2 regions of the Pseudomonas sp. AC255 genome follow, and region 2 is predicted to be linked to the other one. Evidence: predicted binding sites of a transcription regulator. Region 2 holds the regulator's gene; the other holds the start of a gene.
What was found. Region 2 encodes sigma-54, which starts transcription at its own class of promoters, with help from an activator protein. Its sites were predicted from a motif close to ANTGGCATNNANNTTGCTNT; they were not measured.
Positions count from the first base shown of each region.

Region 1: a site for sigma-54 is predicted at 11,317-11,336, ahead of ACZZ0K_RS16280 (flagellar hook-length control protein FliK). Genes of this name have one in related genera too.

Region 1 is NZ_OZ409841.1:3,570,622-3,584,955, reverse strand. It holds gene ACZZ0K_RS16340 (sigma-54 dependent transcriptional regulator) at 1-116, shown strand, start outside; partial or broken gene ACZZ0K_RS16335 (sensor histidine kinase) at 338-1,436, shown strand; gene ACZZ0K_RS16330 (sigma-54-dependent transcriptional regulator) at 1,442-2,824, shown strand; gene fliE (flagellar hook-basal body complex protein FliE) at 2,953-3,282, shown strand; gene fliF (flagellar basal-body MS-ring/collar protein FliF) at 3,297-5,084, shown strand; gene fliG (flagellar motor switch protein FliG) at 5,077-6,096, shown strand; gene fliH (flagellar assembly protein FliH) at 6,101-6,907, shown strand; gene fliI (flagellar protein export ATPase FliI) at 6,897-8,255, shown strand; gene fliJ (flagellar export protein FliJ) at 8,262-8,711, shown strand; gene ACZZ0K_RS16295 (STAS domain-containing protein) at 8,876-9,181, shown strand; gene ACZZ0K_RS16290 (ATP-binding SpoIIE family protein phosphatase) at 9,187-10,890, shown strand; gene ACZZ0K_RS16285 (Hpt domain-containing protein) at 10,921-11,268, shown strand; gene ACZZ0K_RS16280 (flagellar hook-length control protein FliK) at 11,374-12,738, shown strand; gene fliL (flagellar basal body-associated protein FliL) at 13,077-13,580, shown strand; gene fliM (flagellar motor switch protein FliM) at 13,590-14,334, shown strand, end outside.
Region 2 is NZ_OZ409841.1:4,308,577-4,322,910, forward strand. It holds gene ACZZ0K_RS19580 (BolA family protein) at 1-108, opposite strand, end outside; gene ACZZ0K_RS19585 (STAS domain-containing protein) at 223-528, opposite strand; gene ACZZ0K_RS19590 (MlaC/ttg2D family ABC transporter substrate-binding protein) at 525-1,178, opposite strand; gene mlaD (outer membrane lipid asymmetry maintenance protein MlaD) at 1,190-1,657, opposite strand; gene mlaE (lipid asymmetry maintenance ABC transporter permease subunit MlaE) at 1,657-2,454, opposite strand; gene ACZZ0K_RS19605 (ATP-binding cassette domain-containing protein) at 2,454-3,263, opposite strand; gene ACZZ0K_RS19610 (KpsF/GutQ family sugar-phosphate isomerase) at 3,536-4,510, shown strand; gene ACZZ0K_RS19615 (KdsC family phosphatase) at 4,510-5,034, shown strand; gene lptC (LPS export ABC transporter periplasmic protein LptC) at 5,043-5,615, shown strand; gene lptA (lipopolysaccharide transport periplasmic protein LptA) at 5,602-6,147, shown strand; gene lptB (LPS export ABC transporter ATP-binding protein) at 6,147-6,872, shown strand; gene ACZZ0K_RS19635 (RNA polymerase factor sigma-54) at 7,039-8,529, shown strand; gene hpf (ribosome hibernation-promoting factor, HPF/YfiA family) at 8,603-8,911, shown strand; partial or broken gene ptsN (PTS IIA-like nitrogen regulatory protein PtsN) at 8,923-9,386, shown strand; gene rapZ (RNase adapter RapZ) at 9,389-10,246, shown strand; gene ACZZ0K_RS19655 (HPr family phosphocarrier protein) at 10,262-10,537, shown strand; gene ACZZ0K_RS19660 (ZIP family metal transporter) at 10,572-11,465, opposite strand; gene ACZZ0K_RS19665 (superoxide dismutase) at 11,495-12,106, opposite strand; gene ACZZ0K_RS19670 (hypothetical protein) at 12,108-12,548, opposite strand; partial or broken gene ACZZ0K_RS19675 (FagA protein) at 12,686-12,766, opposite strand; gene pmbA (metalloprotease PmbA) at 13,018-14,334, opposite strand, start outside.

The DNA of each region.
Region 1 (14,334 bases), 740 kb from region 2:
ATGGCATTGTTGCCCGCGCCGCTGAGCGTCTGCGCATCCGTCGCACAACCTTGGTCGAGAAGATGCGCAAGTACGGCATGAGCCGGGCCGGAGGAGACGAACAGGCGGATGATTGACGCCTGTTTTTCAAGCGCTTCATTTATAAGCGGTTTTTTTTAGGCACGGGTATTGCTACAGCCCTCGCAACGTTCCGTTTCACTGACGGTCAGCCAAGCGAGAGAGCCCAATGCCCCAAGCCGCCCAGATCTCTTCTGCCTCCAATATCGTGGGGCAACCCTCGTCCGTAGAGCAGGCAAGTCGTCAGGGACTTGAGCAGGCCTTCCAGCTGTTCAACCAGATGTCGAGCCAACTGACCGACTCCTACAGCCTGCTCGAAGCGCGGGTCACCGAACTCAAGGGTGAGCTGGCCGTGGTCAGCGCCCAGCGCATGCAGGAACTGGCGGAAAAAGAACGCCTGGCCAATCGCCTGCAAAACCTCCTCGACCTGTTGCCCGGCGGCGTCATCGTCATCGACGGCCACGGTCTGGTGCGCGAAGCCAATCCTGCCGCCATCGATCTGCTCGGCTCGCCACTCGAGGGCGAACTCTGGCGCCATGTGATTGCACGCTGCTTCGCTCCCCGTGAAGACGACGGTCATGAAATCTCCTTGAAAAACGGTCGACGCCTGTCGATTTCCACCCGCTCGCTGGATGCCGAGCCGGGGCAGTTGGTGCTGCTCAACGACTTGACGGAAACACGTCATCTGCAAGACCAGTTGGCGCGCCACGAACGTTTGTCATCGCTGGGGCGCATGGTTGCCTCGCTGGCCCACCAGATTCGAACACCGCTGTCCGCCGCTTTGCTCTACGCCAGTCATTTGACTGAACAGCAATTGCCGGTGGAAACCCAGCAACGCTTTGCCGGGCGCCTGAAAGAGCGTCTGCACGAACTCGAACATCAAGTGCGCGACATGCTGGTGTTCGCTCGCGGTGAATTGCCGCTGACCGACCGCATTTCGCCCAATGCCTTGATGCAATCGCTGCAGGCTGCGGCGCTGACCCATGTGCAGGACCTGCCGATCCGCTGGCAGTGCGACAGCCATGCCGGTGAGTTGCTGTGCAACCGCGACACACTGGTCGGCGCATTACTGAATCTGATTGAAAACGCCATTCAGGCCAGCGCTGGCGAAGCGCGCCTGAAAGTGCATTGCTACACCAGAGGCAACACCCTGCGTCTGTGTGTCAGCGACAGCGGCAGCGGCATTGAGCCGACAGTTTTGGCGCGCCTCGGCGAGCCTTTTTACTACCAAGGTCACCGGCACCGGCCTCGGCCTGACCGTGGTCAAAGCGGTGGCCCGTGCGCATCAGGGAGAATTGACCCTGCGTTCGCGAGTCGGGCGCGGCACTTGCGCGCAGGTCAGTCTGCCGCTGTTTTCCGCTGCACAAGGAGTTGAATAAACGTCATGGGCATCAAGGTGTTGCTGGTCGAGGATGACCGTTCGTTGCGCGAGGCGCTGGCCGATACGCTGCTGCTCGCCGGCCACGACTATCACGCCGTCGGCAGCGCCGAAGAAGCGCTGACGGCCGTCGCGCAGCAAGCTTTCAGCCTGGTGGTCAGCGACGTCAACATGCCGGGCATGGACGGTCATCAATTGCTTGCGTTGCTGCGCGCACGCCAGCCGCAATTGCCGGTGCTATTGATGACCGCCCACGGCGCGGTCGAGCGTGCGGTCGATGCGATGCGCCAAGGCGCGGCGGATTATCTGGTCAAGCCGTTTGAGCCCAAGGCATTGCTCGATCTGGTGGCGCGACATGCGCTGGGCTGCATTGATGCTGGCGAAGCGGAAGGCCCCGTCGCCGTTGAACCGGCCAGTGCGCAGTTGCTTGAGTTGGCGGCGCGGGTTGCGCGCAGTGATTCGACTGTCCTCATCTCCGGCGAGTCCGGCACCGGTAAAGAAGTGCTGGCGCGCTACATTCACCAGCAATCGCGACGGGCGAGCCAGCCGTTTATTGCGATCAACTGCGCGGCGATTCCCGACAACATGCTCGAAGCAACACTGTTCGGCCATGAGAAGGGCTCGTTCACCGGCGCCATCGCCTCGCAGGCCGGCAAGTTCGAGCAGGCGGACGGCGGCACCATTCTGCTCGATGAAATTTCCGAAATGCCCCTGGGCCTGCAAGCCAAGTTGCTGCGCGTCCTGCAAGAGCGGGAAGTGGAGCGAGTGGGCGCGCGCAAGCCGATCATTCTGGATATTCGCGTGGTCGCCACGACCAACCGCGATCTGGCCGGTGAAGTGGCGGCGGGGCGTTTTCGCGAAGACCTGTTTTACCGCTTGTCGGTTTTCCCCTTGGCCTGGCGTCCACTTCGCGAGCGCACTGCCGATATCCTGCCGCTGGCGGAAAAATTGTTGGCCAAACACGTCAATAAAATGAAGCACGCAGCAGCGAAGCTGTCCCCCGAAGCTCAAGCTTGCCTGACCGCGTACCCGTGGCCGGGCAACGTGCGGGAGCTGGACAACGCCATTCAGCGCGCGTTGATTCTGCAGCAGGGCGGTTTGATTCAGCCGCAGGATTTCTGCCTGAGCGGTGCGGTGACATTTGCGCCGTTGCCGATCACGGCACCGGTGATCCGCGAGGTGGAAATCGAGGCGGATTCTTCCGGCGCGCTGGGCGATGACCTGCGCCGCCGGGAGTTTCAGATGATCATCGACACCCTGCGCGCCGAGCGTGGCCGCCGTAAGGAAGCTGCCGAAAAGCTCGGCATCAGCCCGCGCACCCTGCGCTACAAACTGGCGCAAATGCGCGATGCCGGGATGGATGTCGAAGGTTATCTGTTCGCCACCTGATCGATGCTGCAAAACATTCCAGATGCTTTTCTCAGGAGGGTGCCCACTAGCTGGCACCCTTGTTGCTAATACCTGTGTACCCGCCGAGTGAGTGTCAAAAAATTGCGGGCCGCCCAAGAGAGTAGACCATGAGCCAAGGTATTGAATTTAATCGGTTGATGATGGACATGCAGGCCATGAAAGTGGATGCCATGTCTGCGCGTAAATCGACTGCCGCTGTCCCTGAAATCGCGGGCAGCAGCTTTTCCGACATGCTCGGTCAGGCGATCAATAAAGTCAGCGATACCCAGCAGGCGTCGACTCAACTGGCCAACGCGTTCGAGATCGGCAAGAGCGGTGTCGACCTGACTGACGTCATGATTGCGTCGCAAAAAGCCAGCGTGTCGTTCCAGGCTCTGACCCAGGTGCGCAACAAGCTGGTCCAGGCTTACCAAGACATCATGCAGATGCCGGTTTAAGGGCGAAATAAGTCATGGCAGAAGCAGTCGCTGATAACGTTCCGGCCAAGGCCACCCCGATCGACGGCAAACCGCCGCTGTTCGGCCTGTCCTTTCTGGAAAACCTTTCCCAGATGACCGTGCTGCGTCAGGTCGGCCTGTTGGTCGGTCTGGCGGCGAGCGTGGCGATTGGCTTTGCCGTGGTGCTGTGGTCGCAGCAGCCGGATTACCGTCCACTGTACGGCAGCCTTGCCGGCATGGACGCCAAGCAGGTCATGGAAACCCTGGCCGCCGCTGACATTCCCTACAACGTAGAACCCAATTCCGGCGCCTTGCTGGTCAAGGCCGACGACCTGTCCCGTGCGCGGATGAAACTCGCTGCCGCTGGTGTCACTCCCAGCGACGGCAACATCGGTTTCGAAATCCTCGACAAGGAACAGGGTCTGGGCACCAGCCAGTTCATGGAAGCGACCCGTTATCGTCGCGGCCTCGAAGGCGAACTGGCGCGGACCATTTCCAGTTTGAACAACGTCAAGGGTGCCCGCGTGCATCTGGCCATTCCGAAGAGTTCGGTGTTCGTCCGTGACGAGCGCAAGCCGAGCGCTTCGGTACTGGTCGAGCTGTACAGCGGGCGTTCGCTGGAGCCGGGTCAGGTGGTGGCGATCATCAACCTGGTCGCGACTTCCGTGCCCGAGTTGAGCAAATCGCAGATCACCGTCGTCGATCAGAAGGGCAACCTGCTCTCCGATCAGGCGGAGAACTCGGAAATGACCATGGCCGGCAAGCAGTTCGATTACAGCCGCCGCATGGAAAGCATGCTCACCCAGCGCGTGCACAACATTCTGCAACCGGTACTGGGCAACGATCGCTACAAGGCTGAAGTCTCCGCCGACGTCGATTTCAGTGCCGTCGAATCGACCGCCGAGCAGTTCAACCCGGACCAACCGGCGTTGCGCAGCGAGCAGTCGGTCAATGAACAACGCACCGCCAGCAATGGTCCGCAAGGTGTGCCGGGTGCCCTGAGCAACCAGCCGCCGTCGCCTGCCTCGGCGCCGCAGACCACCGGTGGCACCGCCGCACCGGCCGGAATGATTCAGCCAGGTCAGCCTTTGGTTGATGCCAACGGCCAGCAGATCATGGACCCGGCCACCGGCCAGCCGATGCTCGCGCCGTACCCGGCCGACAAGCGTCAACAATCGACCAAGAACTTCGAACTCGACCGTTCGATCAGCCACACCAAGCAGCAGCAGGGCCGTCTCAATCGCCTGTCGGTGTCGGTGGTGGTCGACGATCAGGTCAAGATCAACCCGGCCAACGGCGAAACCAGCCGTGCGCCGTGGAGCGCCGACGAATTGGCGCGCTTCACCCGTCTGGTGCAGGACGCGGTCGGTTTCGACGCCAGCCGTGGCGACAGCGTCAGCGTGATCAACATGCCGTTCTCCGCCGAGCGCGGCGAAGTGATTGCCAATATTCCGTTCTACTCCCAGCCATGGTTCTGGGACATCGTCAAACAAGTGCTGGGTGTGCTGTTCATCCTCGTACTGGTGTTTGGTGTGCTGCGTCCGGTGCTCAACAACATCACCGGCGGTGGCAAAGGCAAGGAGCTGGCCGGTCTGGGCAGCGACGTGGAACTTGGTGGCATGGGCGGCCTGGACGGCGAACTGGCCAACGACCGCGTGAGCCTCGGTGGTCCGCAGAGCATTCTGTTGCCGAGCCCGAGCGAGGGTTATGACGCGCAACTGAATGCAATCAAGAGTCTGGTAGCTGAAGACCCGGGTCGCGTGGCTCAGGTCGTGAAAGAGTGGATTAACGCAGATGAGTGATAACCGAGCCGCCACCGTCAAACTGACCAAGGTCGACAAAGCCGCGATTCTGCTGCTGTCCCTGGGTTCGACCGATGCTGCGCAAGTGCTGCGCCACATGGGGCCCAAGGAGGTTCAGCGCGTCGGCGTGGCCATGGCGCAGATGGGCAACGTCCATCGCGAACAGGTCGAGCAGGTGATGAGCGAGTTCGTCGACATCGTCGGCGATCAGACCAGCCTCGGCGTCGGATCCGACGACTACGTACGCAAGATGCTCACCCAGGCCCTGGGCGAAGACAAGGCCAACGGCCTGATCGACCGCATCCTGCTCGGCGGCAACACCAGCGGCCTCGACAGCCTGAAATGGATGGAGCCGCGCGCAGTCGCTGACGTCATCCGTTACGAACACCCGCAGATCCAGGCAATCGTGGTCGCGTACCTCGACCCGGATCAGGCCGGTGAAGTGCTCGGCAACTTCGACCATAAAGTGCGTCTGGACATCATCCTGCGCGTCTCGTCGTTGAACACCGTGCAACCGGCCGCCTTGAAAGAACTCAACCAGATTCTCGAGAAACAGTTCTCCGGCAACTCGAACGCCTCGCGCACCACCCTGGGTGGCATCAAGCGTGCGGCCGACATCATGAACTTCCTGGACAGCTCGATCGAAGGCCAGCTCATGGACTCGATCCGCGAAGTCGACGAAGACCTGTCCGGTCAGATCGAAGACCTCATGTTCGTGTTCAACAACCTTGCCGACGTCGACGACCGTGGCATTCAGGCGCTGTTGCGCGAAGTCTCTTCCGATGTGCTGGTGCTGGCCCTCAAAGGCTCGGACGAGGGCGTCAAGGAAAAGATCTTCAAGAACATGTCCAAGCGTGCCGCCGAACTGTTGCGCGACGACCTCGAGGCGAAAGGCCCGGTGCGCGTCAGCGACGTCGAAACCGCGCAGAAGGAGATCCTCACTATTGCCCGTCGTATGGCCGAAGCCGGCGAGATCGTGCTCGGTGGCAAGGGCGGCGAGGAAATGATCTAAGCCCATGGATAAGCCTGACGAGTCTGTGACGGATCTGATCCGCGCCCGTGATGTTCGCGGCTTCGAATCCTGGGCGCTGCCCAGCTTCGACCCGCCGAAACCGGAACCCGAGCCGGAGCCGGAACCCGAACCGCCGGAAATGGAAGAAGTGCCGCTGGAAGAAGTCCAGCCACTGACCCTGGAAGAACTCGAAAGCATCCGTCAGGAGGCTTACAACGAGGGCTTCGCCATTGGTGAAAAGGAAGGTTTTCACAGCACCACGCTGAAGGTGCGTCAGGAAGCAGAAACGGCGCTGGCGGCGAAAATCGCCAGCCTTGAGCTGCTGATGGCCAACCTGTTCGAACCGATCGCCGAGCAAGACACCCAGATTGAAAAGTCGCTGGTCGACCTCGTGCAGCACATCACCAAACAAGTGATCAAGCGCGAACTGGCCATCGACTCGACACAGATCGAACACGTCATGCGCGATGCCCTCAAGCTGTTGCCGCTGGGCGTGGAAAACGTGCGCCTGTACGTTAATCCGCAGGATTTCGCCCAGGTCAAAGCCCTGCGCGAACGCCACGAAGAAACCTGGCGCATCGTCGAGGACGAGTCGCTGTTGCCGGGCGGTTGCCGGGTTGAAACCGAGCACAGCCGCATCGACGCCAGCGTCGAGTCACGGGTGACCCAGGTTATGGCCAAGCTGTTCGACCAATTGCATGAGCAGGCTCTGCATCCGGCAGCGGCAGACCTGACGCTCGATATTCCTGAAGACACCCCAGCGGCTGTCGACTCTGACGAGCCGCGCGCGGACGCCAGCGATGCGCCTTGAACGCACCAGTTTCGCCAAGCGCCTGAGCACCTACGCCGAGGCCACCGAGATTGCCGGCGCGCCGATCCTTGAAGGTCGGCTGCTGCGCATGGTCGGCCTGACCCTCGAAGCCGAAGGCTTGCGCGCCGCCATGGGCACCCGTTGCATGGTCATCAATGACGACAGCTACCATCCGTCTCAGGTGGAAGCGGAAGTCATGGGTTTTTCCGGCAGCAAAGTCTTTCTGATGCCGGTCGGCAGCGTCGCCGGCATTGCCCCGGGCGCCCGCGTGGTGCCGCTGGCCGATACCGGTCGTTTGCCGATGGGCATGAGCATGCTTGGCCGTGTTCTTGACGGTGCTGGCCGCGCGCTGGACGGCAAGGGCGGCATGAAGGCCGAAGACTGGGTGCCGATGGACGGCCCGACCATCAACCCGCTCAACCGTGATCCGATCAGCGTACCGCTGGATGTCGGCATCCGTTGCATCAACGGTTTGCTGACGGTCGGCCGTGGCCAGCGTCTGGGTCTGTTCGCCGGTACCGGTGTCGGTAAATCGGTGCTGTTGGGCATGATGACCCGCTTCACCGAGGCCGACATCATCGTCGTCGGCCTGATCGGTGAGCGTGGTCGCGAAGTTAAGGAATTCATCGAGCACATCCTCGGTGAAGAAGGCCTCAAACGCTCGGTAGTGGTTGCCTCGCCAGCAGACGATGCACCGCTGATGCGTATGCGCGCGGCGATGTATTGCACGCGCATCGCCGAGTATTTCCGCGACAAGGGCAAGAACGTTCTGCTGCTGATGGACTCGCTGACCCGTTTCGCCCAGGCCCAGCGCGAAATCGCTCTGGCCATCGGCGAACCGCCAGCAACCAAGGGCTATCCGCCTTCGGTGTTCGCCAAGCTGCCGAAACTGGTGGAGCGCGCCGGTAACGCGGAGAAGGGCGGTGGCTCGATCACGGCGTTCTACACCGTACTGTCCGAAGGCGATGACCAGCAGGACCCGATTGCCGACTCGGCGCGGGGCGTGCTCGACGGCCACATCGTCCTGTCGCGGCGCCTCGCCGAGGAAGGCCACTATCCGGCGATCGACATCGAAGCGTCGATCAGCCGGGTGATGCCGGCGGTGGTTTCGCCGGATCACATGCAGCGCGCGCAGTATTTCAAACAGCTCTGGTCACGCTATCAGCAGAGCCGCGATCTGATCAGCGTCGGTGCCTATGTGGCCGGTGGCGATCGCGAGACCGATCTGGCGATTTCCCTGCAACCGCAGTTGGTCAGGTATCAGCGCCAGGGCCTCAACGACAAAATCAATCTGGGTGAAAGCCAGGCCTATCTGGAAACCCTGTTCGCCCCTGCGGCGGGCGGGTAACCGGCCATGGCCGTTAGCCGCGCTGCGCGCCTGGCACCGGTGGTGGACATGGCCGAGAAGGCCGAGAAAGCCGCCGTGCAGCGCCTCGCCTACTTTCAGGGCCAGGTCAAAGTTGCCGAAAGCAAACTGGCCGACCTCAATGCCTTTCGTCTGGATTACTCGCAGCAGTGGATCGTGCGCGGCAGCACCGGCGTGACCGGGCAATGGCTGCTGGGCTTCCAGGGTTTTCTGGCGCAACTCGACACCGCCGTCGACCAACAACGGCAGAGCCTGGTCTGGCACCAGAACAAGCTCGACAAGGCTCGTGAAGAGTGGCAGCAGGCGTTTGCCCGCGTCGAGGGTTTGCGCAAACTGGTGCAGCGCTATCGTGATGAAGCGCAACGCCTGGAAGACAAGCGCGAGCAGAAGCTGCTCGATGAACTGTCGCAGCGGTTGCCACGGCGTGATGCCTTTTAAAGATCAAAAGATCGCAGCCTTCGGCAGCTCCTACAGGGGAATGCATTTTCAAATGTAGGCGCTGCCGAAGGCTGCGATCTTTTGATCTGCTTTTCCAGCCTTGCCCCAACCCTATCCAGGTGCTAAACCTTGTACAGGTTCGTCAATGACAAGGAAGCCAGTCAATGTCAGTCGTTACAGAAGTCTCTCCAGACCAGAAAAAGCTCACGATCGCCGTCAAAGGCCGGTTCGATTTCGGTCGCCATCAGGAATTTCGCGAGTCGTATGAACGGCTCCCACACAAACCCGAATCCATCGTGGTCGATCTCAAAGAGGCCACTTACCTCGACAGCTCCGCGCTGGGCATGTTGCTTCTGCTGCGTGATCACGCCGGTGGCGACAATTCGGATATCCGCGTCGTCAACAGCAGCTCCGATGTGAAGAAAATCCTCGCGATTTCCAACTTCGACAAACTCTTCGACATCAGTTGACGCCCATGCAGGCGCAAGAGCCGCTGACTATTCTTATCGCCGAAGACAGTGCCGCCGACCGGCTGCTGCTGTCCACCATTGTCCGCCGTCAAGGTCATCAAGTGCTGACGGCGGCCAATGGTGCGGAGGCGGTCGAATGCTTCCAGCAGCAAGAACCCGATCTGGTGTTGATGGACGCGCTGATGCCGGTAATGGACGGCTTCGAAGCGGCGCGGCAGATCAAGGCGCTGGCGGGTGAAGCGTTGGTGCCGATCATCTTCCTCACCTCGCTGACCGAGAGTGAAGCGCTGGCCCGTTGTCTAGAGGCTGGCGGTGACGATTTTCTGGCGAAGCCGTACAACCAGGTGATCCTTGCCGCCAAAATCAAGGCGATGGATCGCTTGCGGCGCCTTCAGGCAACGGTCCTGCAGCAGCGTGATCTGATCGCAAAACATCATGACTATCTACTGAACGAACAACGCGTGGCCAAAGCGGTGTTCGACAAGGTCGCACATTCCGGTTGCCTGAGTGCGCCGAACATCCGTTACCTGCAATCGCCGTATGCGCTGTTCAACGGTGACTTGTTGCTGGCGGCGTACACGCCTGCCGGTGACATGCACGTCATGCTCGGCGATTTCACCGGGCATGGCTTGCCGGCAGCGGTGGGGGCGATGCCGCTGGCCGAAGTGTTTTATGGGATGACCGCCAAGGGCTATGGCCTGGCCGAAACCCTGCGCGAGATGAACGCCAAGCTCAAGCGCATCCTGCCGGTGGACATGTTCTGCTGTGCCACCTTGCTCAGTCTGAGTTTCCAGAGCCGTTCGGTGGAGGTGTGGAACGGTGGCATGCCCGACGGTTACTTGCACCGCATGGCCAGCGGCGAGCGTGTGCCCTTGCCGGCGCGGCATTTGCCCCTTGGGATTCTCAGCGCGCAAGCCTTCGATGACCGTACGGATGTGTATCCGATGGCCGTCGATGATCGAGTGTTTCTGTTATCGGACGGGGTGATCGATACCTGCGATGCCAATGACCTGTTGTTCGGCGTCGAACGCTTGCAGCAGGTGTTTGCGGCGAACCGTGAGCCGGATCGGTTATTCGAGGATATCGAACAGGCGTTGCGCGATTTTCGCGGACAGGCCCGTGATGACGTAAGCATGGTCGAAGTCAGTCTGCTTGAGTCGGCGCAGGCCCACGGCGCCGCGCCGGTGTATTCAGACAGCGGCCAGTCGTGCCCGCTGGACTGGTCGGCCAGTTTCGAGTTTCGCGGCGCCACGCTCAGGCGCTTCAATCCATTGCCGTTCCTCTTGCAGTTGCTGCTTGAAGTGCATGGCCTGCGCGCGCAAAGCGGGGCGCTGTACAGCGTGCTCGCCGAGTTGTATTCCAATGGCCTGGAGCATGGCGTGCTCGGGCTGGACTCGAGCCTCAAACGCGATGCGGCAGGTTTCGCCCGCTACTATGAAATGCGCGCGGCGCGGTTGGAGGCGCTGCAAGACGGTTTCGTGCGAGTGCATTTGCAGGTCCAGCCGCAAGGCGAGGGTGGGCGGCTGGTCATTCGTGTCGATGACAGCGGCAAGGGGTTTGATGTGGCGCGGGTCATGGAAAGGCCCGTGGATAACGTCCGCTTGTCGGGACGCGGCATCGGTCTGGTCCGGCAACTGGGGCGCAACGCCAGTTGGTCGGACCAAGGTCGTAGTGCCAGCGTGGAGTTTTTCTGGGAGATTGAGGCATAATCCGCCCATTCTTGATCAAGGAGTGAGCAAGTGACAGACGCACATGTAAATCGCGAAGTCCTCGATACTTTGCGCGAGGTGATGGAGGACGGCTATACGGAATTGCTGGAGACTTTTCTGGCAGATTCGCAAAGCCGCCTGCACGAGTTGCAGGACAGCACCAGCGCCAAAGCGCTTTCCGATGTAGCGCATAGCTTCAAGGGCAGCGCCAGCAACATGGGCGCGGTTCGACTGGCCGAGTTGTGCCAGGACCTGGAGTCGAACGCGAAGGACAAAAGCCCGGAAGCACTCGCTCAGCTAGTCGCCGATATCCATTCTGAATTCGCCGAAGTACGTCCGGTGTACGAAAGCGAAAAGCACCACGCCCACATTCACTGAAGCTGCCGTCCGGCGCTTTTCGCAAGTGTCTGGCCAAACTGGCCCGGCACTTGCAGTCATCTTGCTCAACTGTACCTACGATCCCAGTGCAGCGGAGACCGTTTCATGCCTGCGACCCCAAATATCCTTCTTCAGACCGCCGCTCAGGCCAAGGCGCAAGCCGCCGCTGCCAAATCGTCGGCAATGGCCGCAGACGCCGGGGACAAGGCTTCCAGCTTCGCCAAAGTGTTCGCCGATCAGGCGCCGGCCAAGCCCGCCGTGAGCGCTGACAATTCAGTCAAGCCGGCACGCGATAAGGTCGCGGACAGCAGCGGCAAAAAGGATATCGGCAAAGAGCAGTCTGCCGCGCCCGAGCCAGCAGTTGCCGATAGCGGCAAAGCGTTGCCTGCCGACAAGGCGTCGAGCGACGACGCGACAGCGACTGCCGATGACACCACTGAAACCGTACAAACCCCTGTGGCCGATGCCGCGCCTGTAGACCCGGCCCTTGATCCGGCCTTGGCGCAAGTCGTTCAGCCGTTGGTGGCAGCGCCTGTGGTGCAAGCACCAACAGTCACCACGCCAGCCCAGCCGGAAACCGAAACGCCTGCACTGGCGGTCGTGTCGGGCATGGTCAAAGATCCGGCGGCCACCGACAGCGATTTCGATCCATCGGCCGACCCGCTCGACTCGATGCCGGCCGTGCGCATGGCGATGGAGCAGGGCGGGCATATTTCCGCCGCCAGTCAGGCGCAACCGAAAGCCACGCCTGCTCAAGCTCAGGCTGACGGTGAATTGACCGCCGCGCAGAACTTTGCCGCCGGCATGGCCAGCATGCTCGACGTGCAGGCCGACAAGGACAGCACCAGTCAGGGCGGCGAACAAGCTTTCAGCGGGCTGATCGACGATGGTCTGAAGGATCTGAAATCGGCTACCAGCGACACTCGCGTCGATGACTTCGCCAACCGTCTGGCGGCACTGACCCAGGCCGCTACGCCGAAAACCGCCAATGCGCTGCCGGTGAATCAGCCGATCGCCATGCACCAGAGCGGCTGGACCGAAGAAGTGGTCAACCGCGTCATGTACCTGTCCAGCGTCAACCTGAAGGCCGCCGACATTCAGTTGCAGCCGGCGGAGCTTGGGCGTCTGGATATCCGCGTGAACATGGTTCCCGATCAGCAAACCCAGGTCACCTTTATGAGCGCACACCCAAGCGTGCGTGAAGCGCTCGACAGCCAGATGCACCGCCTGCGTGACATGTTCAACCAGCAGGGCATGGGCCAGGTCGACGTCAACGTCGCCGACCAGAACCGTGGCTGGCAGGGTCAGCAAGGTCAGGAACAGGCGCAGCATGGGCAGAGTGGCCGGACCAGTGCTGCGGGTGGCCGCCTGGATTCGGCGGATGAGGAATTGGCACCAGCTACTGTCGCTGAAGTGGTGGCGCAGACTACCAGCGTGATTGGCAGCAGCGCGGTCGACTATTACGCCTGAGCAAATCAAGAGCCCCCTCACCCTAGCCCTCTCCCAGAGGGAGAGGGGACCGATTGGGGAATCTTGAAGAACTACGCCGACCTGAACGAGCATCGCTGAATCCGTTCGACATTCGGCGACCTGTTGATTCCCGCCCTGAACTTGCAATCACCTCGGTTGTGCAGGTCGATGTCCAGCCCCATTACATCTCGGTCGGCCCCCTCTCCCTCCGGGAGAGGGCTGGGGTGAGGGTGCTTTTGACTTTAGCGTCGTTCTCGACCTCCGACACTTCTGGCATAACACTTGCTCTTGCCTTGCCGTGCGACTGTGAAACCCCCGATTAGTGACGGATTATTGGCATGGCGAAGAGCGAAGCTGCAGCAGTAAAAGACCCCGCAACCAAAGGCAAACTCAAGCTGATCATCGTGATCGTGCTGGCGTTGCTGGTGGCCATTGGTGCATCCGTCGGGGCGACCTGGTTCTTCATGCACGGCGCGCAGAGCAAGCCTGCCGAGGCCGCTGAAGCAGCGCCGGTCGGCAAGCAGGCGGCGATTTTCGAGCCGATGGCGCCGGCCTTCGTTGCCAACTACAACCAGAACGGCCGTCAGCGCTACATGCAGGTGAGCATCACCATGCTGGCGCGGAATCAGGCCGATCTGGACGCGCTCAAAGTGCACATGCCGGTTATCCGCAACAACCTGGTAATGCTCTTCTCCGGTCAGGATTTCGCCACACTGGCGACCCCGGTCGGCCAGGAGATGTTGCGCCAGAAGGCCACCGCCAGCGTCCAGGAAGTGGCGCAGAAAGAACTGGGCAAAGTGGTCATCGAACAGTTGCTTTTCACTAATTTCGTACTGCAGTAGGAACACGACATGGCCGTGCAGGATCTGCTGTCCCAGGATGAAATCGATGCGCTGCTGCATGGCGTCGATGATGGTCTGGTACAGACCGATAATGCTGCCGAACCCGGCAGTGTCAAAAGCTACGACCTGACCAGCCAGGATCGCATCGTCCGTGGACGCATGCCGACGCTGGAAATGATCAACGAGCGCTTTGCCCGCTACACCCGCATCAGCATGTTCAACATGCTGCGCCGCTCGGCGGACGTGGCTGTCGGTGGCGTGCAGGTGATGAAGTTCGGCGAATACGTGCACTCGCTGTACGTGCCGACCAGCCTCAACCTGGTCAAGATCAAACCGCTGCGCGGCACCGCGCTGTTCATCCTCGACGCCAAACTGGTGTTCAAGCTGGTGGACAACTTCTTCGGTGGTGACGGCCGTCACGCCAAGATCGAAGGGCGTGAGTTCACCCCGACCGAGTTGCGCGTAGTGCGCATGGTGCTCGAGCAGGCGTTCGTCGATCTGAAAGAAGCCTGGCAGGCGATCATGGAAGTCAATTTCGAGTACATCAACTCGGAAGTGAACCCGGCCATGGCCAACATCGTCGGCCCGAGCGAAGCGATTGTGGTCTCCACCTTCCACATCGAACTCGATGGCGGTGGCGGCGATCTGCACGTGACCATGCCGTACTCGATGATCGAGCCAGTGCGCGAGATGCTCGACGCCGGTTTCCAGTCCGACCTCGACGATCAGGACGAGCGCTGGGTCAACGCCCTGC
Region 2 (14,334 bases):
TTCATCGCTAATCACGTTCAGCTGGAAGTTGCAGCCTTCGCCCTCAACTTCTACCAGCGTTCCTGGCAGCTTTCCTTCAAGGAAGCTCTTCACTTCTACGGCCTGCATGCTCAACCTCAATCGGCGCCCTGTGCGCACGGGTCGGACATCATACAAAAAAGCCCCGCGCCTGCGAACCCCGCAACGCAGGACTCTGACGGGGGCTTCTTTATAGATGATGGTTCAGGGTTGCGCCAACAGTTCGGTCAGTTCACTGACCTGAGCGATTTGGCGCATGTCTTCAGGCATCGCACGGATGCTGACGGCCTTGCCGGCCGCCTGCGCATCGCGCATGAAGCACAGCAGCAACGACAGGCCGACGCTGCTGGACTTCTGCACCGCCGAACAATCGATGACCAGCGCGGACGCCTTGCTCGACTTGATCAGCGCCTGCCCTTCCTTGCGCAGCTCAGGCCCGGTGCGGTAATCCAGCACGCCGCTGAGCACCAGCTCGTCGACATCACTCATACGAACTGCCGCCTCACTCATTGCGCTGGCTTCGCGGCGGCTTTGTCGGTTTCCTGCTTGGCCTTGGCCACTTCACCGGCCCAGCCATCGATGGTCTTGTCCAGATCGTTGCCATTGCGTTGCATGGCGTCGGCGAACTGGTCACGGAACAGCTTGCCGATGTTGATGCCGTTGATGATCACGTTGCGCAGTTTCCACTCGCCGCTGATCTTCTCAAGCGTGTACTGCACCGGATAGATCGCGCCATTGCTGCCCTTGACGGTCATGTTGACGCTGGTGCGGTCGCCCGATTCGTCTTTGGCCGGGTCAACCGTGATGCCCTGGTTGTTGTATTCCAGCAGAGCGTTGCCATAGAACTGGAACAGACCGCGCTTGAAGTTTTCCTGAAAGCGCTGCATCTGCTCAGGCGTGGCCTTGCGCGAATACTTCACGGTCATGATGCTTTTGGAGATACCCTCGGCATCCACCACTGGCCCCACAATGTTGTTGAGCGCCGCATAGAAATCCTGCGGATCCTGCTTGTACTTCTCTTTGTTTGCCTGCAAGTCGGCAAGCATCCGGTTCGTGGTGTCCTGAATCAGGTCATGAGCCGATTGCCCCGGTGCAGCGTTAGCCATCAACGGCAGGGCCGCGAGCAACACCAACAGGCCACGTCGCAAGATAGAGATCATTCAAAAGCTCCTCATTTGGCGTCTTTGCTAACGGTATTGAGCAGGAATTTACCGATCAGGTCTTCCAGTACCAGTGACGACTGCGTGTCGTGGATGGTTCCACCGTCTTTCAACTGGGTGTCTTCACCGCCGACGCTGATACCGATGTATTTCTCGCCCAGCAGACCCGCGGTGAGGATAGATGCAGTCGAATCGACCGGCAGGTTGTCGACCTTTTTATCCACTTGCAGCGTGACCCGACCGGTGAAGCTGTCGCGATCCAGATCGATTGCGGTGACCTTGCCGATGGTCACCCCGGCCATGGTCACTTTGGCTCTGACCGTCAGACCGGCGATATTGTCGAAATACGCATACAACTTGTAAGTGTCGGTGGACGAAGTCGGAGACAGGCCGCTGACGCGCAAGGCGAGCAGCAGCAAAGCCAGGATCCCTGCCAGCAGGAACAGGCCGACACCGATTTCCAGGGTGCGGTTTTGCATCAGAAATCTCCAAACATCAAAGCGGTCAGAATAAAGTCCAGACCGAGCACTGCCAGCGAGGCAAACACCACGGTCTTGGTGGTGGCACGACTGATTCCCTCGGAAGTGGGTTCACAGTCATAGCCTTGGAATACGGCGATCCAGGTCACCACAAAGGCGAAAACGACACTTTTGATCACGCCATTGAGCACATCACTGGTGAAATTCACGCTGTTCTGCATGTTCGCCCAGTACGAGCCTTCATAAACGCCCAGCCAGTCGACTGCGACCCACGAACCGCCCCAGATGCCGACGACGCTGAAGATCATCGCCAGCACCGGCAGGGAAATGAAGCCGGCCCACAGGCGCGGGGCAATGATGTACTTGAGCGGATCGACACCGATCATTTCCAGGCTGGACAGCTGCTCGGTGGATTTCATGTTGCCGATCTCGGCGGTCAACGCCGAACCGGCCCGCCCGGCAAACAGCAACGCCGTGACCACCGGCCCCAGTTCACGCAGCAGCGTCAGGGCGACCATCTGCCCTACAGCCTGCTCTGAACCATAGCTGGAAAGAATGCTGAAGCCCTGCAGCGCGAGCACCATGCCGATGAAAATGCCAGAAACGACGATGATCACCAGCGACATGACGCCGACCGAATGCAGCTGCTTGACCAACAGGCCAAAACCACCGCTGATACCGCCACGGCCCAGCAGGGCGTGAAACAGGAACAGGGTCGCCCGACCAAACACCGCGACCGCGTCGATCGCCGATTCGCCGAACCGACGCACGCGTTCCATCAATGAAATTCTGCGCATCAACGCTTCCCCAGAAGATCTGCGCGGTAATCCGTCGCTGGAAAGTGATACGGCACCGGGCCATCGGGATCACCGGTCATGAACTGGCGGATACGCGGGTCATCCGAATTCATCAGCTCATCCGGCGTGCCCTGCCCCAGCACCTGACCATCGCCCACGACATAGATGTAGTCGGCAATGCTCGCCGTTTCCGCCAGGTCGTGCGAGACCACGATGCTGGTGATTCCCAGTGCATCGTTGAGCAGGCGGATCAGGCGCACCAGCACGCCCATGGCGATCGGGTCCTGGCCCACGAAGGGCTCGTCGTACATGAGAATCTGCGGATCGAGGGCAATCGCCCGGGCCAGCGCCACGCGGCGCTTCATGCCGCCGGACAGTTCGTCCGGCATCAGGTCGATGGCGCCACGCAGCCCCACGGCCTGCAATTTCAGCAGGACGATGTCGCGAATCATGTCTTCCGGCAGTTGCGTGTGCACCCGCAGCGGAAAGGCCACGTTCTCGAACACATCCAGGTCGGTGAACAGCGCACCGCTCTGAAACAGCACGCCCATGTGCTTGCGCGCATCGAACAGATCACTGCGCGACAGCGTCGGCAGGTTCTGCCCGTTGACCCAGACTTCGCCGCCGGACGGCCGCAACTGCGCGCCCATCAGGCGCAGCAGCGTAGTCTTGCCGCAGCCGGAAGGCCCCATGATGCCGGTGACCTTGCCGCGCGGGATGCGGATATCGACGTTATTGAAAATGCTCCGCGCACCGCGCTTGAAGGAGACTCCCTTCAGCTCGACCGCGTAGGCGTTATCGGCACTCATCTAAACTCCTTGCGATGCAGCCTCTCACTGGGATGCCAGACTTTCCTCGGAAACACCTGCATCCCGGGCAGGCCGAACTGGCGGCGAACTATATCACTGCAAAGGCTGAGCGCCCAAGCGAGAACCCGGCCAAGATCGCCGACTGAAGAGGGCCTGAGCGACTTTCAGAGGGTTTTGGTAACCAGTAATGACAAAGCACGTCGAACTTGCGTGAGGCTTTGCCACATACCCGCTATAATCGCCGCCTTTTCATCGGCCCATACGATTCTGACATGAGCAAAACCCGCGACCTGATTCAATCGGCACAACGCACCATCCGCCTCGAAGTGGAAGCCGTCCAAGGCTTGATGACCCATATCGACGCCGATTTCGTACGCGCTTGCGAGATGATTCTGGCCAGCAAGGGCCGTGTGGTCGTAGTCGGCATGGGCAAATCCGGGCACATCGGCAACAAGATCGCCGCCACCCTGGCCAGCACCGGCACTCCGGCGTTTTTTGTGCATCCGGCCGAAGCCAGCCACGGTGACATGGGCATGATCACCCGCGACGATGTGATTCTGGCCCTGTCGAACTCCGGCTCGACCAACGAAATCGTAACGCTGCTGCCATTGATCAAACGCCTGGGTATCCAGCTGATCAGCGTCACCGGCAATCCACAGTCGCCATTGGCGAAGGCTGCCGAGGTCAATCTCAATGTGCATGTCGAGCACGAAGCCTGTCCGCTGAATCTGGCACCGACCTCTTCGACCACGGCCGCACTGGTCATGGGCGATGCCCTGGCCGTGGCCCTGCTGGAAGCGCGTGGTTTTACCGCCGAAGATTTTGCCTTCTCGCATCCCGGTGGCGCCCTTGGCCGTCGCCTGTTGCTGAAAGTCGAAAACGTCATGCACGCCGGACAGGAGCTGCCGCAGGTACAACGCGGCACCCTGCTCAAGGACGCGCTGATGGAAATGACCCGCAAGGGTCTGGGCATGACCGCTATTATTGAGGCCGATGGCAAGCTCGCCGGGATCTTCACCGACGGTGATTTGCGCCGCACGCTGGATCGCGCCATCGACATCCGCAGCGCCACCATCGACCAGGTGATGACTGCACACGGCAAGACCGCCCGGCCCGACATGCTCGCCGCCGAAGCCCTGAAAATCATGGAAGACCATCGAATCAACGCCCTGGTAGTCGTCGACGAGGAGGATCGCCCGATCGGCGCCTTCAACCTCTCCGATCTGCTGCGCGCAGGAGTCATGTAATGAGCAACGATCTGCTGCAACGCGGCAAAGCGATCAAACTGGCAGTGTTCGACGTCGACGGTGTGCTCACCGACGGGCGCCTGTACTTCCTCGAAGACGGCAGCGAGTTCAAGACCTTCAACACCCTCGACGGCCAGGGCATCAAGATGCTGATGAATGCCGGCGTGCAGACGGCGATCATCAGTGGCCGCAAGACCCCGGTGGTCGAGCGCCGCGCGAAAAACCTCGGCATCCCGCATCTGTTTCAGGGGCGCGAGGACAAACTGGTGGTACTCGACGGTCTGCTCGCGCAACTGGGCCTAAACTATGAAGAAGTCGCCTATCTCGGTGACGATCTGCCAGACTTGCCGGTGATCCGCCGTGTAGGGCTGGGCATGGCGGTGGCCAACGCTGCCGATTTCGTCCGCGAACACGCCCACGGCGTTACCCGCGCCCGTGGCGGCGAAGGTGCCGCCCGCGAATTCTGCGAATTGATCCTGCGCGCCCAGGGCCGCCTCGAAGCGGCCAACGCCGCGTACCTGTGAGCCTGACCATGTTTAGCAAAAAGTTTCGCAATTTCCTGCTGTTCGGCTGCATCGCGGCGATTTTCGCTGCGGTGGGCTACTGGAACATCAGCCCTGAGCGCTTCCTCGACAAGCCGCCGGTCTCGGCCGCCGAGAATCCGATCGACTGGTACGCGACCAACACGCACACCATTCAATACCTGCCCGACGGCAACGTGCAGTACGAGATGACCTCCGACAAGGCCGAGCACGTCAAGGCCACCGATGTCACTCTGGTAACCAAGCCTGATTTGAACATGTACCGCGGCACCGACTTCCCGTGGCACGTGACCAGCGAGCGCGGCGAAGTGAATTCGGGCGGCACCGAAGTTGAATTGATCGATTCGGTACGCGTACAGCGCACCGATGAGAAACAGCGCGGCACCCTGATCACCAGCACCCGCATGACCGTGTTCCCGCAGCAAGAATATGCGCAGACCGCGCAACCCGTTAGAATCGAGGGCGCTGGCGGCGTATCGACTGGCGTCGGAATGAAAGCGTACCTGAAGGACAGCAGGATACACCTGCAATCGAACGTAAGAGGACAGTATGAGGCTCGTTAAAACCCTCCCTATTTTGCTCAGTCTGGGCGCAGCACTGGGAAGCGCGAGCGCCTGGTCCCTGCCGAACGATCAGCAGCAGCCTATCCGCATTCAGGCCGACGACGCCCAACTGGACGACAAGAATGGCATCGCCACCTATAAAGGTGACGTGATCATTACCCAAGGCTCGATGATCGTTAAAGGCAACACCGTGACCATGACGCGCGCGCCCAATGGCGACATCGACGTGGTGACCTCGGTAGGCAACCTGGCTTACTTCGAGCAGTTGCAGACCCAGGGCGACGCCAACCCGGTCAAGGGCTACGGCGTGACGATTCAATACCACGCCCAGCAGAACCGGGTGGTGCTGATCGACAAGGCCAAGGTTATCGACAAGGATAACAACGTCACCCAGGGCGAAAAAATCGTCTACGACACCGTGAAGAAGCTGGCCAGCGCCGGTCGCGCCACGGGCAGCAAGGTCACCGAATCGCGTCCGCGCATCGACATGGTGATCCAGCCGAAGAAGAAAACCGAAGAGAAATCCCAGTAATGGCAACTCTGAAAGCTCAGCACCTGGCCAAGGCCTATAAAAGCCGCCAGGTCGTGCGTGACGTCAGCCTGTCGATCGACAGCGGGCAGATCGTCGGCTTGCTCGGTCCGAACGGCGCCGGCAAGACTACGTGCTTCTACATGATCGTTGGCCTGGTGCAGGCAGATCAGGGCCGTGTGCTGATCGATGATCTGGACGTCAGCCACCAGCCGATGCACGGCCGCGCCAAGGCCGGTATCGGCTATCTGCCGCAAGAAGCGTCGATCTTCCGTAAACTGTCGGTCGCCGACAACATCATGGCGATCCTCGAGACCCGCCCGGAGCTGGACAAGGCCGGTCGTCGCAAGGAGCTGGAAAGCCTGCTGCAGGAATTCCACATCAGCCACATCCGCGACAACCTCGGCATGAGCCTGTCCGGCGGTGAGCGTCGCCGGGTGGAAATCGCTCGCGCCCTGGCCACTGCACCCAAGTTCATCCTGCTCGACGAACCGTTCGCCGGTGTCGACCCGATCTCGGTCGGCGACATCAAGCAGATCATCCATCACCTCAAGGCCAAGGGCATCGGCGTGCTGATCACCGACCACAACGTGCGTGAGACGCTGGATATCTGCGAAACCGCTTACATCGTCAACGACGGTCAACTGATCGCTGAAGGCGATGCCGAGACCATCCTGGCCAACGATCTGGTCAAGGAAGTTTATCTGGGTCACGAGTTCCGCCTGTAAGCGCGACAGCGCTGTATCGATTCAAGGCGCATTTATCCGCTTTAATTGTTACAGCGCTCTAGGCAAACACTTCAGTTTCAGGCATATAATTTGCTTAAGTTTGGCGCTTCGGCGCCCTGTAGTGGATGGCGCAAAGCGCCGGCGAATAAGGTGTTAAGCCCCTGCCATGAAACCATCGCTAGTCTTGAGAATGGGCCAGCAGCTGACGATGACACCGCAGCTGCAACAGGCCATCCGCCTGCTCCAATTGTCGACCCTGGACCTGCAACAGGAGATCCAGGAGGCTCTGGAATCCAATCCGATGCTCGAGCGCCAGGAAGAAGGCGACGACTTCGACAACGCCGATCCGCTGGCCGACAACGCCGAACAGAAGCCCGCCGAGATCCAGGAACCCTCCTACCAGGAAACCGCCCCGACGGTGGATAACCTCGAGGATGGCGATTGGAACGAGCGCATCCCCAACGAACTGCCAGTGGATACCGCCTGGGAAGACGTCTACCAGACCAGCGCCAGCAGCCTGCCGAGCAGCGATGACGATGAGTGGGATTTCACCACCCGCACGTCCGCCGGAGAGAGCCTGCAAAGCCATCTGCTCTGGCAACTGAACCTGGCACCGATGTCCGACACCGATCGCCTGATCGCCGTGACTCTGATCGACTGCATCAACAATCAGGGCTATCTGGACGAAACACTCGAAGAGATTCTTGAAGCGTTCGACCCGGAACTAGACATCGAGCTCGACGAAATCGAAGCCGTCCTGCATCGCATCCAGCAATTCGAGCCCGCCGGTATCGGCGCCCGCAACCTCAGCGAATGCCTGCTGCTGCAACTGCGCCAGCTGCCCGCGAAGACGCCGTGGCTGACCGAGGCCAAGCGTCTGGTCGCCGATTACATCGACCTGCTCGGCAGCCGCGATTACAGCCAGTTGATGCGGCGCATGAAGCTCAAGGAAGACGAGCTGCGCCAGGTCATCGAACTGGTGCAAAGCCTCAATCCGCGTCCCGGTTCACAGATCGAGTCGACCGAAGCCGAATACGTCATTCCCGACGTGATCGTGCGCAAGGACAACGAGCGCTGGCTGGTCGAGCTGAACCAGGAATCGGTGCCTCGCCTGCGCGTCAACGCCCAGTACGCCGGTTTTGTGAAGCGTGCCGACACCAGCGCCGACAACACTTTCATGCGCAACCAGTTGCAGGAGGCCCGCTGGTTCATCAAGAGCCTGCAGAGCCGCAACGAAACCCTGATGAAAGTGGCCACGCAGATCGTCGAACATCAGCGCGGCTTCCTCGAGTACGGCGACGAAGCAATGAAGCCGTTGGTATTGCATGACATCGCCGAAGCGGTCGGCATGCACGAATCGACGATTTCCCGGGTGACCACACAAAAATTCATGCATACCCCGCGCGGTATTTATGAGCTGAAATACTTTTTCTCCAGCCACGTCAGCACCTCCGAAGGCGGCGAATGCTCGTCCACGGCGATCCGCGCGATCATCAAGAAACTGGTCGCTGCGGAAAATCAGAAAAAGCCGTTGAGTGACAGCAAGATCGCTGGTTTACTGGAGGCACAAGGCATTCAGGTGGCTCGCCGCACCGTCGCCAAGTACCGCGAATCCCTCGGAATCGCGCCTTCGAGCGAACGCAAGCGGTTGATGTAAGCCACGTTACAGCGTTCCAGTGGCAGGCTTTTCGGCCTGCCGCTTTATGCACTGGCAACGAAGGAGAAGCTGTATGCAAGTCAACATCAGTGGACACCAACTGGAAGTGACCCAACCTCTGCGTTCCTACATCGAGGAAAAACTCCAGCGACTGGAGCGACATTTCGACAAGATCACCAACGTGCAGGTCACGATGTGCGTCGAAAAGCTGAAACAGAAGATCGAAGCCACCTTGCATATTCCCGGCAGTGAAGTGGTCGCAAACGCAGAAGATACCGACATGTACGCTGCGATCGACTCACTTACCGACAAGCTGGATCGCCAACTCAAAAAGCATAAGGAAAAGACCCAGAGCCTCCTCCAGGGCGCGACCGGTCGTTAACACCCCTATCCATGATCCGACTTGAAACCATCCTGACCCCCGGCCGTTCCCAAGTGAACGCGCCGGGCGGCAGCAAGAAAAAGCCCTCGAACAGATTGCCAACCTGATCCACCGCGAAGTGCCGGATCTGGCGATGCAGGATGTCTTCGAGGCGCTGATCGCCCGTGAAAAACTCGGCTCCACCGGTTTTGGCAACGGCATCGCCATTCCCCACTGCCGCCTCAAGGGCTGCGCGGGGCCAGTGAGCGCCCTGCTGCACCTCGAAGCCCCGATCGATTTCGACGCCATCGACGGCGCTCCGGTGGACCTGTTGTTCGTATTGCTGGTCCCGGAAGCCGCAACCGACGCGCATCTGGAGTTGTTGCGCCAGATCGCCAGCATGCTCGACCGCAAGGAAGTGCGCGACAAGCTACGCAGCGCTCCGAGCAATGAAGCCTTGTACCAGGTCGTACTGGACGAGCAGAACGGGCACTAATCATGCGTTTGATCATTGTCAGTGGCCGTTCGGGCTCGGGTAAAAGTACCGCCCTGAATGTCCTTGAGGACAACGGCTACTACTGCATCGACAATCTGCCGGCCGGTTTGCTGCCGGAACTGGCCGAGCGGGCGCTGATTCACACGGAACTGGCGCAGCCGCTGGTCGCCGTGTCGATCGATGCGCGCAACCTGCCCAGCCATCTGTCACGTTTCCCTGAGTTGCTCGAAGACGTGCGTGCCAAGCATATCAAGTGCGATGTGCTGTACCTGGACGCCGATGAAGAAACCCTGCTCAAGCGTTTTTCCGAGACCCGTCGTCGTCACCCGCTGAGCAACGCCAATCGCTCACTGGCCGAGGCGATTCACGACGAAACCGCCCTGCTCGGTCCGATCGCCGATCTGGCCGACCTGAAGATCAACACCACCAGTCTGAATCTGTATCAACTGCGCGACACCATCAAGTTGCGCCTGTTGAATCAACCGGAGCCCGGTACGGCGTTTCTGGTCGAGTCGTTCGGCTTCAAGCGCGGCATGCCGGTCGACGCCGACCTGGTGTTCGACGTGCGCTGCCTGCCCAATCCGTACTGGAAACCGGAGCTGCGCGCTCAGTCGGGCCTTGATGCACCGGTGGCCGAGTACCTGGCGCAGCAGCCGGATGTCGAAGAAATGTATCAGGACATCTACGCCTACCTGAACAAGTGGCTGCCACGCTTCGCCGCCAGCAACCGCGCCTACGTCACCATTGCCATTGGCTGCACCGGCGGGCATCACCGCTCCGTCTACCTGACCGAACGACTGGGTCAGGCCCTGCAGAAAACCCTGAAGAACGTCCAGGTTCGCCACCGCGACCTCACCTAAAGGATTTACACCGCGATGCCTGCTCGTGAAATCGAAATCATCAATAAGCTGGGCCTGCATGCCCGGGCATCGGCCAAATTTGTCGGCGTGGCGGGTCAGTATCCAGACTGCACGATCCGAGTGGGACGCACACCTGAAACGACTGTCGACGGCAAGAGCATCATGGCAATGATGATGCTCGCGGCGGGTAAAGGCACCAAGATCCATTTGAGCACCGAAGGCGAACAGGCTCAGGAAGCCATGGACGCATTGGTCGATCTGATCGAAAGGTATTTCGACGAAGGTGAATAATCCTCGAGGCGGGGACACTGTTCCTCGCCTCCATTCACCCCAACGCCGTATCCATCACCATCATCAGACAAAACCCGATCAGAAGGCCCAGACTGGCCAGCTTGTCATGCCCATGACGGCGCGATTCCGGGATCACTTCGTGGGTCACCACCAGCAACATCGCCCCCGCCGCCAGTGCCAGCCCCAACGGCAACAGCACCTGAGCCAGACTCACGAGCCACGCACACAGCAGCGCAAATATCGGTTCGACCAGCCCCGACGCCGCGCCGATCAGAAACGCCCTGACCCGCGACATTCCCGCCCCGGCCAGCACCAGAGCAATCACCAGTCCTTCCGGCACATCCTGCAACGCAATGCCCATCGCCAGACTGTCGGCGTCCGCCATCCCGCCTCCGGCAGATACGCCAACCGCCATGCCTTCCGGAATGTTGTGCGCGATGATGGCGAACACGAACAGCCAGATTCGCGGTGGAATCACCGGATGCTCCAGCGTGCCGACGAGCATTTCCGGCGAGGCACCGCAAATGCGCCGATCCACCAGATACAGACCGAACGCACCGAGCAGGATGCCGAAGCAGATCAGGCCACTGGCGGCCCACGGCGTCAGGCCAAGGCTCTCAGCTGCAGCTATGCCCGGCACGATCAACGAAAACGCCGTCGCCGCCAGCATCACCCCGGCACCAAATCCCAGCAAGGTGTCGCTGAGTGCCTGCGGCATGCGCCGGATCACCAGCACCGGCACCGCGCCAAGCGCCGTGCCCAAGGCGCAGATGGCACCGCCCTGCAAGGCACGTAACAGCCTCGGTTCCAGATTCAGCCATTGCAAAGCGTGGGCGACCAGTAAAGTCATACCCGCCAACAGCAAAAGCGAACCCACCGCGTAACGAAACATGCGCCCACTGCCAATCGCCAGTGTTTCCGTGCCCATAGTCAGCCCTGATTGTTTTTATTGAAGGCTTAAACCAGTGCGGCCTGATAGCGCGCAGCAACTTCCGGCCAGTTGATCACGTTGTAGAACGCGTTGATGTATTCCGGGCGACGGTTCTGGTAACGCAGGTAGTAAGCGTGCTCCCAGACATCGAGGCCAAGGATCGGGGTGTTGCCGTTCATCAACGGGCTGTCCTGGTTGCCGCTGCTTTCCACGACCAGTTTTTTCTCCGGTGTCACGCTCAGCCACGCCCAGCCGCTGCCAAAACGGGTCAGCGCGGCTTTGGTGAACGCTTCCTTGAAACTGTCGAGTCCGCCCAGTTGCTCGTCGATGGCCTTGGCCAGCGCGCCGCTGGGCTTGCCGCCACCGTTGGGCACCATCACTTCCCAGAACAGCGAATGGTTGGCGTGGCCGCCGCCCTGATTGATCACCGCCGCGCGAAGTTTTTCCGGCAGTTGCTGCACGCTGGCGACGAGTTTTTCCACCGGCCACTCGGCGAACTCGGTGCCTTCCACGGCGGCGTTGAGGTTGTTGATGTAGGTCTGGTGATGCTTGGTGTAATGGATTTCCATGGTCTGCGCATCGATGTGCGGCTCGAGGGCATCGTAGGCGTAAGGCAAGGCAGGCAAGGTAAAAGCCATTTCAATGGACTCCATACTGATGAGAAGTTGAGGCGCGGCGGGCATTGCCGGTGTCCGGATGCAGCAGGCGCTGGGTGCGTGGGTATTCGCCGTGCTCGCTGATGAAATTCAACAGTTCGACGTAGGTCTTGCTGCTCTGGCGCAGCGCCGCCTCACGCAGGGCCGGACGCAAGCGCTCGTCCTGCATGGTCTGCAACAAACGTTGATGGATGGCACAGAGATATTCGGCGCTCTCCTCCGGTTGGTTCAGGCGCAGATGCAGGTCAGCCAGGTTGTGATGTGAGACGACGCAGGCCGCCACCGCTTCGTCGGCATCCGCCCAGCGTTCGAACAACACCTGCGCCAGGGCCAGGGCTTGCAGGTAAGCCTCGCGGGCGTCGATCAGTTCGCCCAGCATGAAGCAGCGATTGGCCCGTTCGATCGTGCGTTTCCAGTGCTCCATGATGAGCCTCCAAAGCGGTTGCGGGGTTTACACGCCGCCGGCGGTGAGTTTCTCGGGGTTGAGCAACTCTTTCAGCTGGCTGCGCGACAGGCGGGTGTGTTCCAGGGCGACGTCGATCACCGCACAGCCTTCCTTGCAGGCGTTAGCGCGCAACGGATCTGGCGACTCATCCAGCGCCGGCTTTCGAGATAGGGCTGCTCGTGCAAGGCAGAACTCATGATCCGTGACTCGTTCGGAAATGAGATTTATTATTAGATGATAATGAGAACCAAAACAAGTGTTCGAGTTTGCGCTGTTCATTTGTGGGAGCGAGCCTGCTCGCGAATGCGCCGTGTCAGCCAGCACATTTGCAACTGATCCACCGCTTTCGCGAGCAGGCTCGCTCCCACAGGGGATTTGTGCGAAGCGAATAAAAAAGGCGCGCCATCCACAACGGATGGCGCGCCTTTTTTGTTGGCGGATTCGCGGCTTAGCTGCCGGCGACAGTCATCCGCTCGATCAACACAGACCCGGTGCGAATGTTGCTGCGCAGTTCCAGATCATTACCCACTGCGACAATCTGCTTGAACATGTCACGCATGTTGCCGGCGATAGTCACTTCCTGCACGGCGAACTGGATCTCGCCGTTTTCCACCCAGAAGCCCGCAGCGCCGCGCGAATAGTCACCGGTGACCATGTTCAGGCCATGGCCCATCAACTCGGTGACCAGCAATCCCCGGCCCATGCGCTTGAGCAGTGCTGCCTGATCCTCGTCGCCATGGGTGACGAACAGGTTGTGCACCCCGCCCGCGTTGGCGGTGCTCGGCATGCCCAGTTTCCGTCCGGAATAGGTGCCGAGGATGTAGGAGACCAACTCGCCCTTTTCGACGAACGGTTTCGCGTAAGTCGCCAGGCCATCACCGTCGTAGGAAGCACTGCCCATGGCACGCATCAGATGCGGACGCTCATCAATGGTCAGCCATTCCGGGAACAGCTTCTGCCCCAGTGTGCCTTCCAGAAACGACGATTTGCGATACAGGCTGCCGCCGGATACGGCCGAAAGGAAGCTGCCGAACAGACCGCCCGCCAGTTCGGCGGAAAACAGCACCGGCACCTCGCATGTCGGCACCGGCCGCGCGCCCAGACGGCTCGCCGCCCGTTGCGCGGCACGCTGGCCGATGCTCACCGGATCAGCGAGCAGACTGCCCTGGCGATTGACGTCGTACCAATAATCGCGCTGCATCTGGCCGTCGGCTTCGGCGATCATCACGCAACTCAGGCTGTGCCGGGTCGATGCGTAACCGCCGATGAAACCGTGGCTGTTGCCATAAACCCGGCAGCCCTGATGGGTGCTTAGGGTGGTGCCGTCGGCGTTCTTGATCCGCGCATCGGCATCGAACGCCGCTGCCTCGCAGAGCAAAGCCTTCTCAATGGCCTGTTCCGGGGTGATGTCCCATTCGTGGAACAGGTCGAAATCCTGCACATCCCTGGCCATCAGCGCCGCATCGGCCAGACCCGAGGCTTCGTCCTCGGAGGTGTGTTTGGCGATCGCGAGTGCTGCAGCGACGGTTTCACGAATCGCCTCCGGCCCGGTGGCCGAGGTGCTGGCCGAGCCTTTGCGCTGGCCGACGTACAGGGTGATGCCAAAACCCTGATCACGATTGAATTCAACGGTTTCGACCTCGCGCTGACGCACCGAGGTCGACAGCCCCTGCTCCAGCGACACCGCGACTTCACAGGCGCTGGCGCCCTGGCGCTTGGCTTCGGCGATGATCTGCTCGACCTGTTCTTGCAGTGCCGGCAATGC